One region of the Shewanella woodyi ATCC 51908 genome, then DNA from elsewhere that is predicted to be linked to it. Evidence: predicted binding sites of a transcription regulator. Region 1 holds the regulator's gene; the other holds the start of a gene.
The links. Region 1 encodes NrdR, which represses ribonucleotide reductase genes. Its sites were predicted from a motif close to AAACACNANATNTNGTGTTT; they were not measured.
Positions count from the first base shown of each region.

Region 1 (7,500 bases):
CATTCTCTCTATCTTCATCGTCCATCAAGATAACCATTTTACCGAGGCGAATATCTTCGATGATCTCTTCTATACTGTGTAACGACATTGTAAGGCCTTAATGTTTAATTCTAATGTAATTTTACTAAAGTAAATCGGTATTAAGTTTACCGCCATCTTCTAGCGTAAAAAACCTGAACGAGCGAGCAGATCCATGGTCACGTTCGACTCAGGTGTTTGTGCTTTATCGCCGGCATAACTCATTAAACGCTCCAGATGACGGGCAATAAGATCAACCTCAAGGTTTACCGTATCACCGGCCTTCATATCCACTAAGGTGGTTTCACCAGCAGTATGGGGCACTATGGTCAATCTAAAGCGGTTATCTTGTACTTCATTGACGGTCAAACTGACCCCATCGATAGTGATAGAGCCTTTATGAGCGATATACCTAGCTAACTCGGCTGGCGCGGTTAACCAGAACTCAATCGCTTTACCGCGAAGCTGTCTGTCATCAACCGATGCGATACCATCGACATGACCGCTGACCATATGTCCACCAAGACGAGTCGTTGGCGTTACCGCTTTCTCAAGGTTAACCTTTCGTCCAACTTGATAGTGAGCAAAACCAGTTAAACTCACCGTTTCAGCTGAGATGTCGGCCACATAGCCATCACTCATGCACTCAACAACGGTCAGACACACGCCATTAGTGGCAATACTGTCACCGAGGCGAACATCACCTAAGTCTAACTTTCCACTGGCTACGGTAAGGCGAATATCATCACCACGACGTTCAATTTTGCGCAGTGTACCTACTGATTCAATGATCCCGGTAAACATGAATTATGACCTTATATCTAAAGTTAAGCGGGTATCAGCCCCGACTTTACGTTCATCGACAAGCTTGATAGCCGGTATCTGTGACATGGCTGTATACTCAGGAAGTGTGATTAGATTACGTCCACTTGAACCTAACATTTTCAGCGCCTGATAAAGCACCAACTCATCACCATGGCCCTTGGCAATAACACTCCCTGCCAAAGTTGCCCCCGCTTCAATAAGCACTGAGTTACACTGCTTTCCTAAATATTTAAACAGCTCATTGAGATCCACACGCCCAGACTCATCACAGTTCAACTTTACCTGCTTAACATGTGACGGCCAGCTTTGCTGCTCTATAGCTGGATAATCATCACAAGAGACCAGAAGAATGGGCGACTCAATCGCAAATAGGGCTAAGTCTGATGTCACCCGAGCACGGCTATCTAATACGACGCGAAGTGGTTGATGTAGATCGCTTTCGCTATGCCTATCGGCTAATGAACCCAACTCGCTATGGCGAACATTAAGTGATGGATTATCAGCCAAGATGGTCTCAACACCTGTCACCAAGGCGCAGTGACGGGCACGAAGTCTTTGTACATCACGGCGAGCCTCTGGACCTGTGATCCATTTTGAAGCGCCATTGGCTAATGCCGTTTTGCCATCTAAGCTCGAAGCCAGTTTAACCGTCACCCAAGGTAGACCAGTCTCCATACGCTTCATAAAGCCGGGATTGATCTTATAGGCTTCATCTTGAAGTAAACCAACATCAACTTGAATACCAGCATCCCTGAGCATGGCAATACCACGTCCACAGACCTGAGGATTGGGATCTTCAACTGCAACGACAACGCGAGCAAGCTTATTGTGAATAAGGGCTTCAGCACAGGGTGGTGTACGACCATAATGGCTGCATGGCTCAAGGGTAACATAGGCTGTTGCGCCTTTGGCCCCTAAATTGGAATCACTATTTGCCATTGCCAGAGCATGCACTTCAGCATGGGGGCCACCCGCTTTGATATGGAAACCTTCGCCGAGGATCTGTCCATCTTTGGTGACCACACAACCCACACACGGGTTTGGCTGCGTGGTATATAAACCTTGGCGCGCCAGTTTGATGGCGCGGCTCATCATCTCAATATCTTCTACAGACCAGTTCATGGAGTAACCTTCAATTGAGCCTGCTATTTCTGTAGTTTAGCGATCGCATCGCCAAACTCTGAAACATCTTCAAAAGCACGATAGACAGAGGCAAAACGGATATAGGCAACCTTATCGAGATTCACCAACTGCTCCATCATCAAGTTACCTATCATCTCTGACTTGATCTCTCGCTCTCCGGTTCCACGCAGCGTTGACTTAATTTTAGTCAAAGCTTGTTCGATTTGATCCATCGAAACCGGACGCTTCTCGACAGCCCTAAGCATGCCGCCACGTAACTTCTCTTCATCGAAAGGCTGACGACTACCATCTTGTTTTACCACCCGAGGCATAACGAGTTCAGCGCCTTCAAAGGTAGTAAATCTTTCATGACACTCAGCACACTCGCGACGACGTCTGACTTGATGACCATCGGCCACCAAACGGGAATCGATCACCTTAGTATCAGTTGCGCTGCAAAATGGACAATGCATTGAGCCTCCAGCGGAAAAATAGAATAAAAACGATCGGTTAGAGTCTAAACTCTAAAGGTAAGTCAGCCAAGACTCAATCACAATCGTCAGATACAAAAATGGCCGCTATAAAAGCGGCCACCGAAGTTTACCTGATTTAACCCTTAAGGTTAACCGTAAACAGGGAACTTAGCGCACAATTCAAGAACCTGGTTCTTAACACGCTCAATTGTTCCTTCGTTAGTAATGTCATCTAGCACATCACACATCCAATTAGTCAGTTCAACCGCTTGCGCTTCTTTAAAGCCACGGCGAGTGATTGCTGGAGAACCGATACGCAGACCTGAGGTCACAAATGGTGAGCGCGGATCGTTTGGTACTGAGTTTTTGTTAACAGTAATGTTAGCAAGACCTAGCGCTGCATCAGCATCTTTACCTGTGATATCTTTGCTGATTAAATCAAGCAAGAACAGATGGTTATCTGTACCGCCCGACACAACATCATAGCCACGTTCGATAAAGGTTTTAGCCATCGCCTGCGCATTAACTACAACCTGCTCTTGGTAAGCGGTGAACTCAGGCTCTAACGCCTCTTTAAATGCAACCGCTTTAGCAGCGATAACATGCATTAAAGGACCACCTTGGCCACCAGGGAAAACGGCAGAGTTCAGCTTCTTGTAGATAGCTTCATCATCAATTGCAGAAAGAATTAGACCACCACGAGGGCCTGCAAGTGTCTTATGAGTTGTGGTTGTCACAACATGGGCATGTGGAAGCGGATTTGGATAGATACCCGCTGCGATTAGACCCGCTACGTGAGCCATATCAACAAACAGGTAAGCACCTACTTTGTCTGCAATCTCACGGAACTTGCCCCAATCAATGATACCTGAGTAAGCACTGAAACCTGCGATAATCATCTTTGGCTTATGCTCAACAGCAAGACGCTCAACTTCAGCGTAATCGATCTTACCTGTTGTTTCGTCAATACCATATTGAACAGAGTTATAAAGCTTACCAGAGAAGCTAACGTGTGAGCCGTGAGTCAGGTGACCACCATGAGCTAGGCTCATGCCTAGTACTGTATCACCGCCTTCAAGCAGCGCCATAAATACAGCTGCGTTTGCTTGTGAACCAGAGTGTGGTTGAACGTTAGCATAGGTAGCACCAAACAGCTCTTTAGCACGAGAAATCGCTAACTCTTCAGCAATATCAACATGCTCACAACCGCCGTAGTAACGCTTACCAGGGTAGCCTTCGGCGTACTTGTTAGTCAGCTGAGAACCTTGAGCTTCCAGAACACGTGGACTGGTGTAATTTTCTGAAGCGATAAGTTCGATGTGCTCTTCTTGACGACGAGTCTCATCTTGAATCGCTTGAAACAGTTGTGGATCAAAGTCCGCGATATTCATATCTTTTTTCAGCATTGCTTACTCCAGCTGTAAATACTTATAGTAGGGTTGCGCGGTATTCTACAGCGCATTTGATCACAATCACAGTATTTGAAAGATGAAATTAGCTACAGTTAATGATGAACATGACTCACATGGTCATCAAATCCAGACTGTCGCTGATATTTAAAGCTGTTTTATCTAGAAAAATCCCTTAAACCGTTAGTTTGATAGCGATTATAGAAAACACTTTTCTCAGTAAAATCACTCCCCCTCTCATGGTAAATAGCGAGACCTCTCACTTCCTATCAAATATCTAAGAGAACTCTGTTTAGCTTCCCCATTTAATCAAGTAGAATCATGCCATTGTTTTGTCATAGAAGATGAAAATCATGGCTCAGTTTGTATACAGCATGCTTAGAGTGGGTAAGATAGTCCCGCCTAAAAAGCAGATCCTTAAAGATATCTCATTAAGCTTTTTCCCAGGCGCAAAAATTGGTGTTTTGGGTCTGAACGGCTCAGGTAAGTCCACCCTACTTCGCATCATGGCCGGTATCGATACCGAAATTGAGGGTGAAGCGCGTCCAATGCAGGACCTTAAGATAGGTTACCTGCCTCAAGAGCCTAAGCTTGATGAGAACCAAACCGTTCGTGAAGCGATTGAAGAAGCAGTATCGGTAGCTAAAAATGCCCTAACTCGTCTCGATGAAGTTTATGCACTTTACGCAGAACCTGACGCTGACTTTGATGCCCTTGCCAAAGAGCAGGGACAACTTGAAGCGATCATTCAGTCACAAGATGCCCATAACCTAGACAACATCCTAGAGCGCGCCGCTAATGCCCTGCGTCTTCCTGATTGGGATGAAAAAATAGCCGTATTATCTGGTGGTGAGCGCCGCCGTGTGGCCATCTGTCGTCTGCTACTCGAAAAGCCTGACATGCTGCTTCTCGATGAGCCTACCAACCACTTGGACGCTGAGTCTGTTGCTTGGCTAGAACGCTTTTTACAAGACTACACTGGCACCGTTGTGGCAATTACCCACGATAGATACTTCCTCGACAACGCCGCGGGTTGGATCTTAGAACTCGACCGTGGTGAAGGTATTCCATGGGAGGGTAACTACTCCTCTTGGCTTGAGCAGAAAGATGCTCGTCTGCAACAGGAATCAGCCACAGAAAGCGCTCGTCAAAAGACTATTGCCAAGGAGCTTGAGTGGGTACGTCAAGGCTCAAAAGGACGTCAGTCTAAAGGTAAAGCGCGTATGGCTCGCTTTGAAGAGCTCAATACAAATGATTACCAAAAGCGTAACGAAACCAATGAGCTGTTCATTCCACCTGGACCACGTTTAGGTGACAAGGTTATCGAGATTAATAACCTGACTAAATCCTATGGCGATCGCGTACTTATCGATGACTTAAGCTTTACTGTCCCTAAAGGGGCTATCGTCGGTATTATCGGTGCCAACGGTGCGGGTAAATCAACCCTGTTCAAGATGATCTCAGGTGCAGAGCAGCCAGATAGCGGCACAGTTGAACTCGGTGAATCTGTACAGATTGCCTCGGTTGAGCAGTTCCGTGATTCGATGAACGATAAGAACACGGTATGGCAGGAGATCTCAGGTGGGCAGGATATTATGCGCATCAACAACACTGAGATCCCATCTCGTGCCTACGTGGGACGTTTTAACTTCCGCGGTGGCGATCAGCAGAAGATCATCGGCACCCTATCGGGCGGTGAGCGTAACCGAGTTCATTTAGCAAAACTGCTGCAAGCTGGCGGTAACGTGTTGCTACTCGATGAGCCAACCAACGACTTGGACGTTGAAACTCTACGTGCACTGGAAGAGGCTCTACTTGAGTTCCCAGGTTGTGCCATGGTTATCTCTCACGATCGTTGGTTCCTCGATAGAATCGCCACCCACATTCTTGACTACCGCGATGAGGGTAAAGTGAACTTCTACGAAGGCAACTACACCGAATACTCAACTTGGTTAAAAGAGACCTATGGTACTGATGTGGTTGAGCCACATCGTCTTAAGTACAAGCGTATGAGCTAGCGAGTAACGAGTAGCTCAGAATAATGACTAGCCACTCTTTATAGGGTGGCTTTTTGTTTTTACCCAAAGGGGGATTACTTGTCGGATAACAAGTTACTTAAATATCTATTTTATTGGGTTCATTGGGCTGGGTATGTATTTGATCAGCTTGTTGGGAACCATAACTTCATTGTTATCCATTGCTTGCAGCATGCCTTACGTGTAAATACTTCTGTGGGACGCTGGCTCTTGATGTCATAAGAGTCCATCCTTGGCCGCTCTGCGGTTTCCAATAACTTCCCTGTTAAACGGCCAGTTCGATATCCCTATCTCTCGTTCGCAGAGTTTCACTATGTGAAACCTCACCTTGAAACCTAAGGTCACAGCCGCCTTCACACCTGATTGTTTATCTCTTCGATTGAAGTTTACTAGTCTTCTCTAAATCGTTTCTGGACAAAAGTGAGCTAGTTATACTCTGCTCAAAAATAGTTAAAGACCAAGCCAAAGCTATTCACCACGGAGAGCACAGAGGACACGAAGAAGAGCGAAATCTAAAGCCCTGTTCTCTAAATCTTAGTATTTTAAATCTTTGAGTTCTAGATCTTTACCTCCGTATTCTCCGTGCAGCGAAGCGCTCCGTGGTAAGAATGCTGTTTGTTTTCGTTAAGCATCAAGACAAAGCTGATCCCCTCGGCGGAGGAAAAAGGCATGAAGCAAGGGGTAGGATGAGGGAAAAGAAATGGTTCCGTTGATTTCTATGGGTGTCCACTTAAGGTGATTTCGGCTTATACAATGATAATACGAGTGTTCTCCAAGCTGACTAAAATAAATCTAGCCAGCCATTATTAATCAATAACATAACGGCTCTACTGCCGATGTTCAATATTCTTACGACACAAAAGCTTCTCTAACTCTACGAAGTAGATTCTTAAGCTGGTATATGACTGAAAATAGTGGTTTTAGTGCTGGAATGATGAATTTAAAATGTGGAGAGTTCATCCATACTATTTGCCATGGACTCTTTAGCAGTTGAGGTTATTCAAATAAATTAATCAGCTTGAAAGTGCAGACAACTTTTTGAGAAATGCCGTCGACGTTTTTGAAGGTGCTCACAATAGCGTGTTAACGATTGTGTTTCCCCTACTGGGCCGTGAAACAGTTTGCCAAACTCTGAGGTCAATTTTATCCAGTTGTCTGATGAAATATTCAATCTTGTCAGTATCTTTGTACTGTTAGCAGAGATAGAACCTCTCTTGTCATCACGGATAATTCTACCCGTTTCATCAACTAACTCTAGGTAATCCTTCAGTGCGAAGTTTATTCCCTTCGGCTGATTGAGCTGCTCATCTCCAATAAAAGGGAGTAGCTTAGTGGGTTGCTCTCCTTTCAACGCAGCATTAACCCTAAGTTGTATACTGGTGTGGTCTGAATTCTCAAGTGTATCAACCATTTTGGCTCGAATAGGGTTGAGTTCAACATAGGCCATACAGGCCAGCACCGCCGCTTCATCAAGCAAGGCTTGACTCTTAAAGCGCCCTTCCCAGAAATGGCCTGTGCAATTATCTTCGATATTCGCTTTTCTTGCTATCGGCTCATTAAGACAGCGCATAAACCAACTAATATCGCACAAGCGTGAGCGGTAAGTGGCAATAAGGT
Region 1 covers NC_010506.1:1,732,574-1,740,073, reverse strand. The annotation lists gene ribBA (bifunctional 3,4-dihydroxy-2-butanone-4-phosphate synthase/GTP cyclohydrolase II) at 1-88, opposite strand, end outside; gene SWOO_RS07050 (riboflavin synthase) at 160-822, opposite strand; gene ribD (bifunctional diaminohydroxyphosphoribosylaminopyrimidine deaminase/5-amino-6-(5-phosphoribosylamino)uracil reductase RibD) at 826-1,965, opposite strand; gene nrdR (transcriptional regulator NrdR) at 1,989-2,438, opposite strand; gene glyA (serine hydroxymethyltransferase) at 2,588-3,844, opposite strand; gene ettA (energy-dependent translational throttle protein EttA) at 4,201-5,865, shown strand; gene SWOO_RS07025 (hypothetical protein) at 6,893-7,500, opposite strand, start outside.

Region 2 (7,500 bases), 2.0 Mb from region 1:
TGACTTACGCAGATACTGGTTTTTAATTGCCATCGTGTAATCATACAGCGCCTTATCGGTACGGATCTCGTGTGCTTTAGGGTAGCGTTTGAGTAGCACCTGCTTAAGCTTATTGCTGCTGATCAGGCTTGCAACCTGATCTTGTATCTCTTGCTGGTAGCCAGTGAGGTATTTAAGTGGAGTCATAGTGAAAATCGAATGGCAGTGCTTAAAGGATAATAATTGCGAGCCTAGTATAGGGCAAGGCTCGCACTGTGTTTTAGCTAGGCTTAAACATTATCCCAAACATTGAAGATATGTTGGTTGTGATAGGCATAAGCTACATCAAATGCAGGCTTTTGGAAGCGCTTAAGTTCTAAACCGTCAAAATCAACCATAGGCGGGTTACGTTTTAGGCGCTCTTTGACGGTAACTGGCGACATTAAGATCACTGGAATGTCGAGCAGTTGAATAGCGGCTTCGGCTTTAAAGCTGGTGGCACTACCTGCCAACTTACCTTTCTGCTCGCGAGAGATAACGACCACTTTATCAACGCTGTAGTCTTGCATTAGCTTACCGAATGCAAAGTGGAAATCACGAATAGAATCAGTTGATTCTGAGTGTGAAATAACAAATGATTGTTGGCGACAATCAGGCACGTTAAAAGTCTCACCTTCATAGCTCAACAAGCAGATAATGGCTTCGCCACCTTTTAATTCAACGCCACAAACTCTCATGTTACACCTTAAAAAAAACAATATTATGCCTATTGTACAGTGAAATCTCGTTAGGGTCAGCGTTTAGATTTCGCTGAAGGGTAAATCCAGTAAATAAAATTAAAAAGTGCGACTTCTGAAATTAAGCGATAGGTTTAAAGGTCTTTTCTTCAAGAGAGAATACGAGGAAGGGAAACAGATGAGTAATCACCTTTACGGCTATCTATTAGCTGTTTTACTGCTTTTTTTATCGGGTTGTACCAGTTTAACTAAGTATCCTGTGTATGTTGAGGATGGAGTTGCAATTAATGGCTATGATGTTGTTGCCTACTTTGTTGAGAACGCCCCAGTAAAGGGGAGTGAGCAGTTTACCAGTGAGTATGGCGAGGTGTTGTGGCGCTTTAGCTCTGCAGATAATCAAGCCAAATTTGAAGATGAACCAACGCAATATCTGCCGCAATATGGCGGATATTGTGCTTATGCTATGTCACACGGTTTCGTGGTTGATACGGTACCCGAAGCCTTCAGCGTCATTAACGGCAACTTGTACCTGAATTACAGTTTAGGTGTTAGAGAAACTTGGCTCGAAGACACCGACAGATTCATTGAAGAAGCCAATAGGCAGTGGGTTAAGAAGCTGGCGAAATAAGTGCTCGCAATAAAAAAGCCCTATCGCAACTTACTGTGATAGGGCTTTTTAATGCTCACTTATGTGGCATTAATCTTCTGGTGTATCCTGAAGCTTAGATTTAGGTTTTCTTAGCATTGGCGCATCACCAATATCGATACCTGTGATAAAGCGTTTATCTTTAACGACTTTAGCCTTAGGTTTAGCATTTTTCTGCTTCGTAGAGGCTTTAGTTCGTTTCGGCTTAGCAGCCGATTTTTTACCCGCTTTAGGTTTGTCTTTCAGGCCGGTAAACTTAGCTTTAAGGCCTTCTATCGTACTGAATTCGAAAGTTTTACTTAAGAACTGCTGAACCTGTTTAAAGTTAACCCAATCTTTAGGGCCGACGAATGAGATAGCGTCGCCTTTAGCTCCTGCTCGGGCTGTACGGCCAATTCTGTGTACATACTCTTCGGCAAACTTGGGCATATCGAAGTTGATCACCAAAGAAACATTAAGCAGATCAAGACCACGAGATGCGACATCTGTGGTGACCAGAATATCCTGCATGCCACGGCTAAATTGATCCATTATCTGATTACGAGCGCTTTGATTTAGATCGCCACTGAGTGAGGCGGTATTAAAGCCCTCTTCGGCCAATTTCTTCGCTAATCTATCGGTATCTTGGCGAGTGGCGGTAAAGATGATGACTTGTTTCTGCTCACCGCGCTTAAGAATACTCTGTAATAGGGCTTCTTTATGGTCTAAGTGATCGCACAGGTAGATTTTCTGGGTAATATCTTGGTTTTCAATATTACTTGCACCTACAGCCACATGCTTTGGATCTTTTAGCAACTCCGAAGCAATCTCATTAATCTCATTGTGATTCAGGGTCGCTGAGAACATCAATGTCTGACGACGTTTATGATCCGCTGCGGCGTTGATCGCTTTAAGTTGGTCGGCAAAACCTAAGTCCAGCATACGGTCTGCTTCATCAAGGATAAGCAGCTCCAAGCCGTTTAAGTGAAAGTGATGCTGCGCTAAGTGATCGGCAAGGCGACCTGGTGTTGCAACCACAAAGTGTGGATCTCGGGCTAACGCTTTAGCTTGGTCATTGAAATTCTCACCACCAAGAATTTTAAGCGCCTTATATTGTGTGTTAGCCACCAACAGACGAAGTTGGCTATAGACCTGATTGGCAAGCTCTCGGGTCGGCAGCAAAATGAGGACTCTTGGGTCACGTTTACTGAGCGCCTTAGTTGAAATGATCCTCTGCATTGCCGGCAGTAAAAACGCTAAGGTTTTACCTGAACCTGTTTTTGATGACGCCATCAGGTCTTTTCCTGACAGACCGACAGGGATTGCCATCTCCTGGATCTCTGTAGGTGTAGTGATACCCATATGACTGAGACTTTGTAACAGGCGTGCGTCCAGGGAAAATTCGGTAAATTGCAAAGGTGTGCTCCAAGATTAGTTCGACCGAGCATTATAACCTAAGTTTATCTTGTTGAGCCATAGAGAAGCGTTGATTGATCTTGCTATCCCACATTTTTGTTATTGCGAATATTGGTTTGTCGGGATATAAGGAATCATTAATAAAAGTGATGGGTCGATTATGGCTAAGATTGGGATTGCATTAGGCAGTGGCGCTGCTAAAGGGTGGGCACATATTGGTGTGCTTAACGGATTGGCCGAGATGGGGATTAAACCTGATAAGGTCTCAGGTTGCTCGATTGGTGCCTTGGTTGGAGCGGCTTATGCGAACGATCAGCTTGATGAGCTGGAAACATGGGTACGTAGCTTCTCTAGCTGGGATGTGTTGGGCTTGATGGATCTAAGCTGGCGTAAGGGAGGCTTGATTGGCGGTGAAAAAGTCTTTGATGTGATTCAGAGTCGGATAGGCGATCTTCAGATTGAGCAGCTGCATCGCCCCCTTATTGCGGTGGCAACCGATCTCTATTCAGGGCAGGAGATCTGGTTTAAAGAGGGGGATCTGCGTCATGCTATTCGCGCTTCTTGTTCCATGCCTGGCATACTGCCGCCGGTGAAGTTAGGCGAACGCTGGTTGGTTGACGGTGCTGTGGTCAATCCTGTGCCTGTTTCTGTAAGCCGCGCTATGGATGTCGATGTGGTGATAGCGGTTGATCTGAATGGTCAAAAGCGTGGCCGAATGCAGGTGCTACCTGTGGATATGGCTTGCAGTAAACCGTCGGTCGAGGAGAGTGTACAAGCGCAGGAACATCAAGATACTGGTTTTATGGATCTGCTGGCGCGGGGCAGGGATTATGTCACCAATTTGACGGATAAATTCACCTTAGGTAAAGGCTCAAACCCTGGAATGTTGGCAGTGATGTCTCAGTCTATGGACATACTGGAGCAGCGTCATAAACGTGCAAGGTTGATGGGTGACCCACCTGATATCTGCTTGATCCCTGATGTTGCCGACATCGGCACGATGGAGTTCCATCGAGCTGAAGAAGCGATCGCGGCAGGAGAGTTAGCCGTTAAGCTTGCAAGGCATCAGATTGAAGCAAGGTTAGAAAGTTACTAATTTTTAATCTCGTGTATCCAACTGTCTTTTTTACGAACGCATGAAGTCTCTCTTCATGCGTTTTTGCATTAACATGTTGTTTAGCGAAATTTTTATCTGTTTATGGTCTATATTTCTATAAACGCTTTATGGATGTTTGAACGCTTCTCTTAATTTGCCATGGAGCACGCAGACAGATGAAAAAAATATTAGTGGTCGACGATCAACTTGCCATGCGTAATATGTTTAAGAAGATACTTACCAGTGATAAGTTTCAGATAGAGCTGGCTGAAGATGGGGCACTCGCTTATCGAGCTGCTCAGCTAGTGGATTATGATATGGTGATTACTGACTATTATATGCCTCATCTTAATGGGATTGAGCTGACTGATAAATTACGCGCACTAAGAGCCTATATCGGCATTCCTATCTTGATAGTCTCTACCGCTAAAAATACCAAGTTCAAGGAGGAAGCCAAAGGTGCAGGTGCTACTGGTTGGTTCTCTAAACCCATAAAGCAAGATGAGCTACTGCCTACCGTATTACAGCTGCTTAATTTAAGATAGCCGAACACCTTCGATTAAAAATAGAGCGGTTGTACAGGGTTTCTACCTATTTCGGCGTGATAAATGCATGTAGAGGTTCATATCTTCCTTTATGCCGAAAATTTGACAATGAATCCAATCGCTAATGCTCCAAGCACTGCAGGCCAACTGACAAACACAAGCCTTGCCGATAAATATGGCATTAATAGTCATCAAGCTGAGGCGGGTCAACATAGCGATAAAGTCACCTTAAGCCAGTCGAATCAGCCTCCTAAAGCAGCAAGTAAAGAGCAGGTTAAAGATGAGTCTGTTTCACTCTCTCCCAGAGCTATGCGTGCTCAGAAGATTGAGAGTATGGCGAAAGATTTTTTTGCTGACGGTCAATTCTCTATTTCGGATCTGCCTAAACTGGTTCAACGACTGCATCAAGATGGTATTTTGTCTGATACTCAACTTAATCGTTTATCTGAAGGGGGAATAGAGTTACCTAGGCCCCAAGGTAGTGTGGAGGATATGAAAACGTTTATTGAGTCAAAGCGAGGTGAGCTAGAAAAAAATGCCTCAGATGAGAATACCATGTCCAATGTGCTAATTAAGCTCCTAGATGACGCAGAGGGAGTGTTAAACAAGATGGACAACATACAGAGTAAAGAGTTAAGTCAGCAAGCCTCAAGAGTGTCATCACAACTGAATGTGTATCTTAAAAGTGATGTTCAGATGAGTGGTGAAGAGCGACAGCAGTGGCAGGGACTTCGATCTGTGATGCAGCTGGCCTCCTCTATGGGAGACAGTCAACAGGCCTCAGGTCAACTAAGTAGCTATTTAGCCTTAGGTAAATATTGAGCTTAGTGATTCTGCATTCATTATGTAATTTTTATCCACAATTTTTACCACTTTTATCCCACATCTAGCCCGCTTTACTGTGATGGTCAAGAGAGAAATATGAGATAAGAGGCCTCAATGGCACTTATTTTTTGTTCTTTTCTCACATCCCAAATAATATGATCAGGATCAATGTTCTCAACGATAGTTTGTAGCTTAATACGCAACATATTGTGCTGGTAATCTAGAATGACACTATATGTGGTGTCAAAATCAGCGTCACTTGAGGAGATTATATACAATGCCAGTGGTTATTAAGCGGGATGGTTACCGCACGCCTTTTGACGAAACAAGGATTAGAGATGCAGTTGCTGCAGCGGCAATCTCGGCAGGTATTGATGATAATGGTTATGCTACTCAAGTGGCGACTAAGGTTGCTGATACGGTCGCTAATATGGCAGAAGTTGATATTCATGACCTACAAGATGTCGTTGAAAACCAACTTATGGAGGGGCCATATAAGTCGCTTGCACGTGTGTATATCGAATATCGTCACGATAGAGATCTACATCGCGAAACCAGCAGTCGCCTCAACCGTGAAATTCGTGGTTTAGTCGAACAGAGTAACGCTGCGCTGCTTAACGAGAATGCCAATAAAGATGCAAAAGTTATCCCGACTCAACGGGATCTACTCGCGGGTATTGTTGCTAAGCATTACGCTACACGACACATCTTACCAAAAGATGTTGTGGCTGCTCATGAGTCTGGTGAGATCCATTATCACGATCTTGACTATGCGCCATTCTTCCCTATGTTCAACTGTATGTTGATAGACTTGGCGGGCATGTTGACTCAAGGGTTTAAGATGGGCAATGCCGAGATTGAAACGCCAAAATCTATCTCGACGGCAACGGCTGTAACGGCGCAGATCATCGCGCAAGTTGCCAGCCATATATACGGCGGTACAACGATTAACCGTATCGACGAAGTGTTAGCCCCATTTGTGGCCAAAAGTTTTGACAAGCATTACCAAGTCGCACTGACTTGGGGGATCACTGACGCTAAAGCATTTGCTACAGCGCAAACCGAGAAGGAGTGTCACGATGCATTCCAATCCCTTGAGTATGAAGTCAATACCCTACATACCGCGAACGGTCAAACTCCATTTGTTACCTTCGGTTTTGGTTTAGGCACCTCTTGGGAATCAAGACTTATTCAATCCTCCATGATGAAAGTGAGGATTGCTGGTCTAGGTAAGAACCGTAAAACCGCAGTCTTTCCAAAGTTAGTTTTTGCTATTCGTGATGGCATTAACCACAAGAGTGGCGATTGTAACTACGACATTAAAAAACTGGCGTTAAAATGCGCAACCATGCGCATGTATCCAGATATTCTTAACTATGAGCAAGTTGAAAAGGTGACGGGATCGTTCAAAACTCCTATGGGTTGCCGAAGCTTCCTTGGCACCTACGAAGAGAACGGTGAGCTGCTTCATGAGGGACGTAATAACTTAGGTGTTGTTAGCCTTAATTTACCTCGCGTGGCGCTGGAATCTCAAGGAGATGAAGCTGAGTTTTACCGTATTTTAGATCAGCGTTTAGCCATTGCTCGCAAAGCATTGGATACCCGCATTGAGCGATTAGAAGGTGTGAAAGCCAGAGTCGCGCCTATTCTTTATATGGAAGGGGCGTGTGGGGTGCGTTTACGTGCTGATGATGAGATCTCATCTATCTTCAAAAATGGACGCGCTTCTATCTCATTAGGGTATATCGGCTTACATGAAACCATCAATGCGTTGTTTGGTTCCGATAAGCACCTATATGATTGTGAAACTCTTCGTGAGAAGGCGATTGAGATCATCAAGTATATGAAGGCTGCAACGGTTCAGTGGACCGAAGAGACTGGTTACGCCTTTAGCTTATACAGCACGCCAAGTGAGAACCTCTGCAGTCGTTTTTGCAAGTTAGACACGCAAGTTTATGGTGTGGTCGACGGCGTGACGCAGAAGGGCTACTACACTAACAGCTTCCATCTTGATGTTGAAAAAGCGGTTAACCCTTATGACAAATTGGATTTTGAGCAGCCTTATCCTGAATTAACCAGTGGTGGTTTTATCTGTTACGGGGAGTACCCCAATATGCAGCATAATATCGAAGCTTTGGAAGATGTGTGGGATTACAGTTACAGCCGCGTCCCCTACTATGGTACCAATACTCCAATTGATGAGTGTTACGATTGTGGCTTTACTGGTGAGTTTTCCTGTACCAGTAAGGGTTTCACCTGTCCTAAATGTGGTAACCA
Region 2 covers NC_010506.1:3,734,396-3,741,895, reverse strand. The annotation lists gene SWOO_RS15755 (M48 metallopeptidase family protein) at 1-186, opposite strand, end outside; gene SWOO_RS15750 (DUF3010 family protein) at 270-716, opposite strand; gene SWOO_RS15745 (YHS domain-containing (seleno)protein) at 895-1,344, shown strand; gene SWOO_RS15740 (DEAD/DEAH box helicase) at 1,414-2,757, opposite strand; gene rssA (patatin-like phospholipase RssA) at 2,918-3,853, shown strand; gene SWOO_RS15730 (response regulator) at 4,030-4,398, shown strand; gene SWOO_RS15725 (hypothetical protein) at 4,462-5,220, shown strand; gene nrdD (anaerobic ribonucleoside-triphosphate reductase) at 5,501-7,500, shown strand, end outside.
Region 2: the regulator NrdR is predicted to act here: its motif matches at 5,450-5,469, upstream of nrdD (anaerobic ribonucleoside-triphosphate reductase).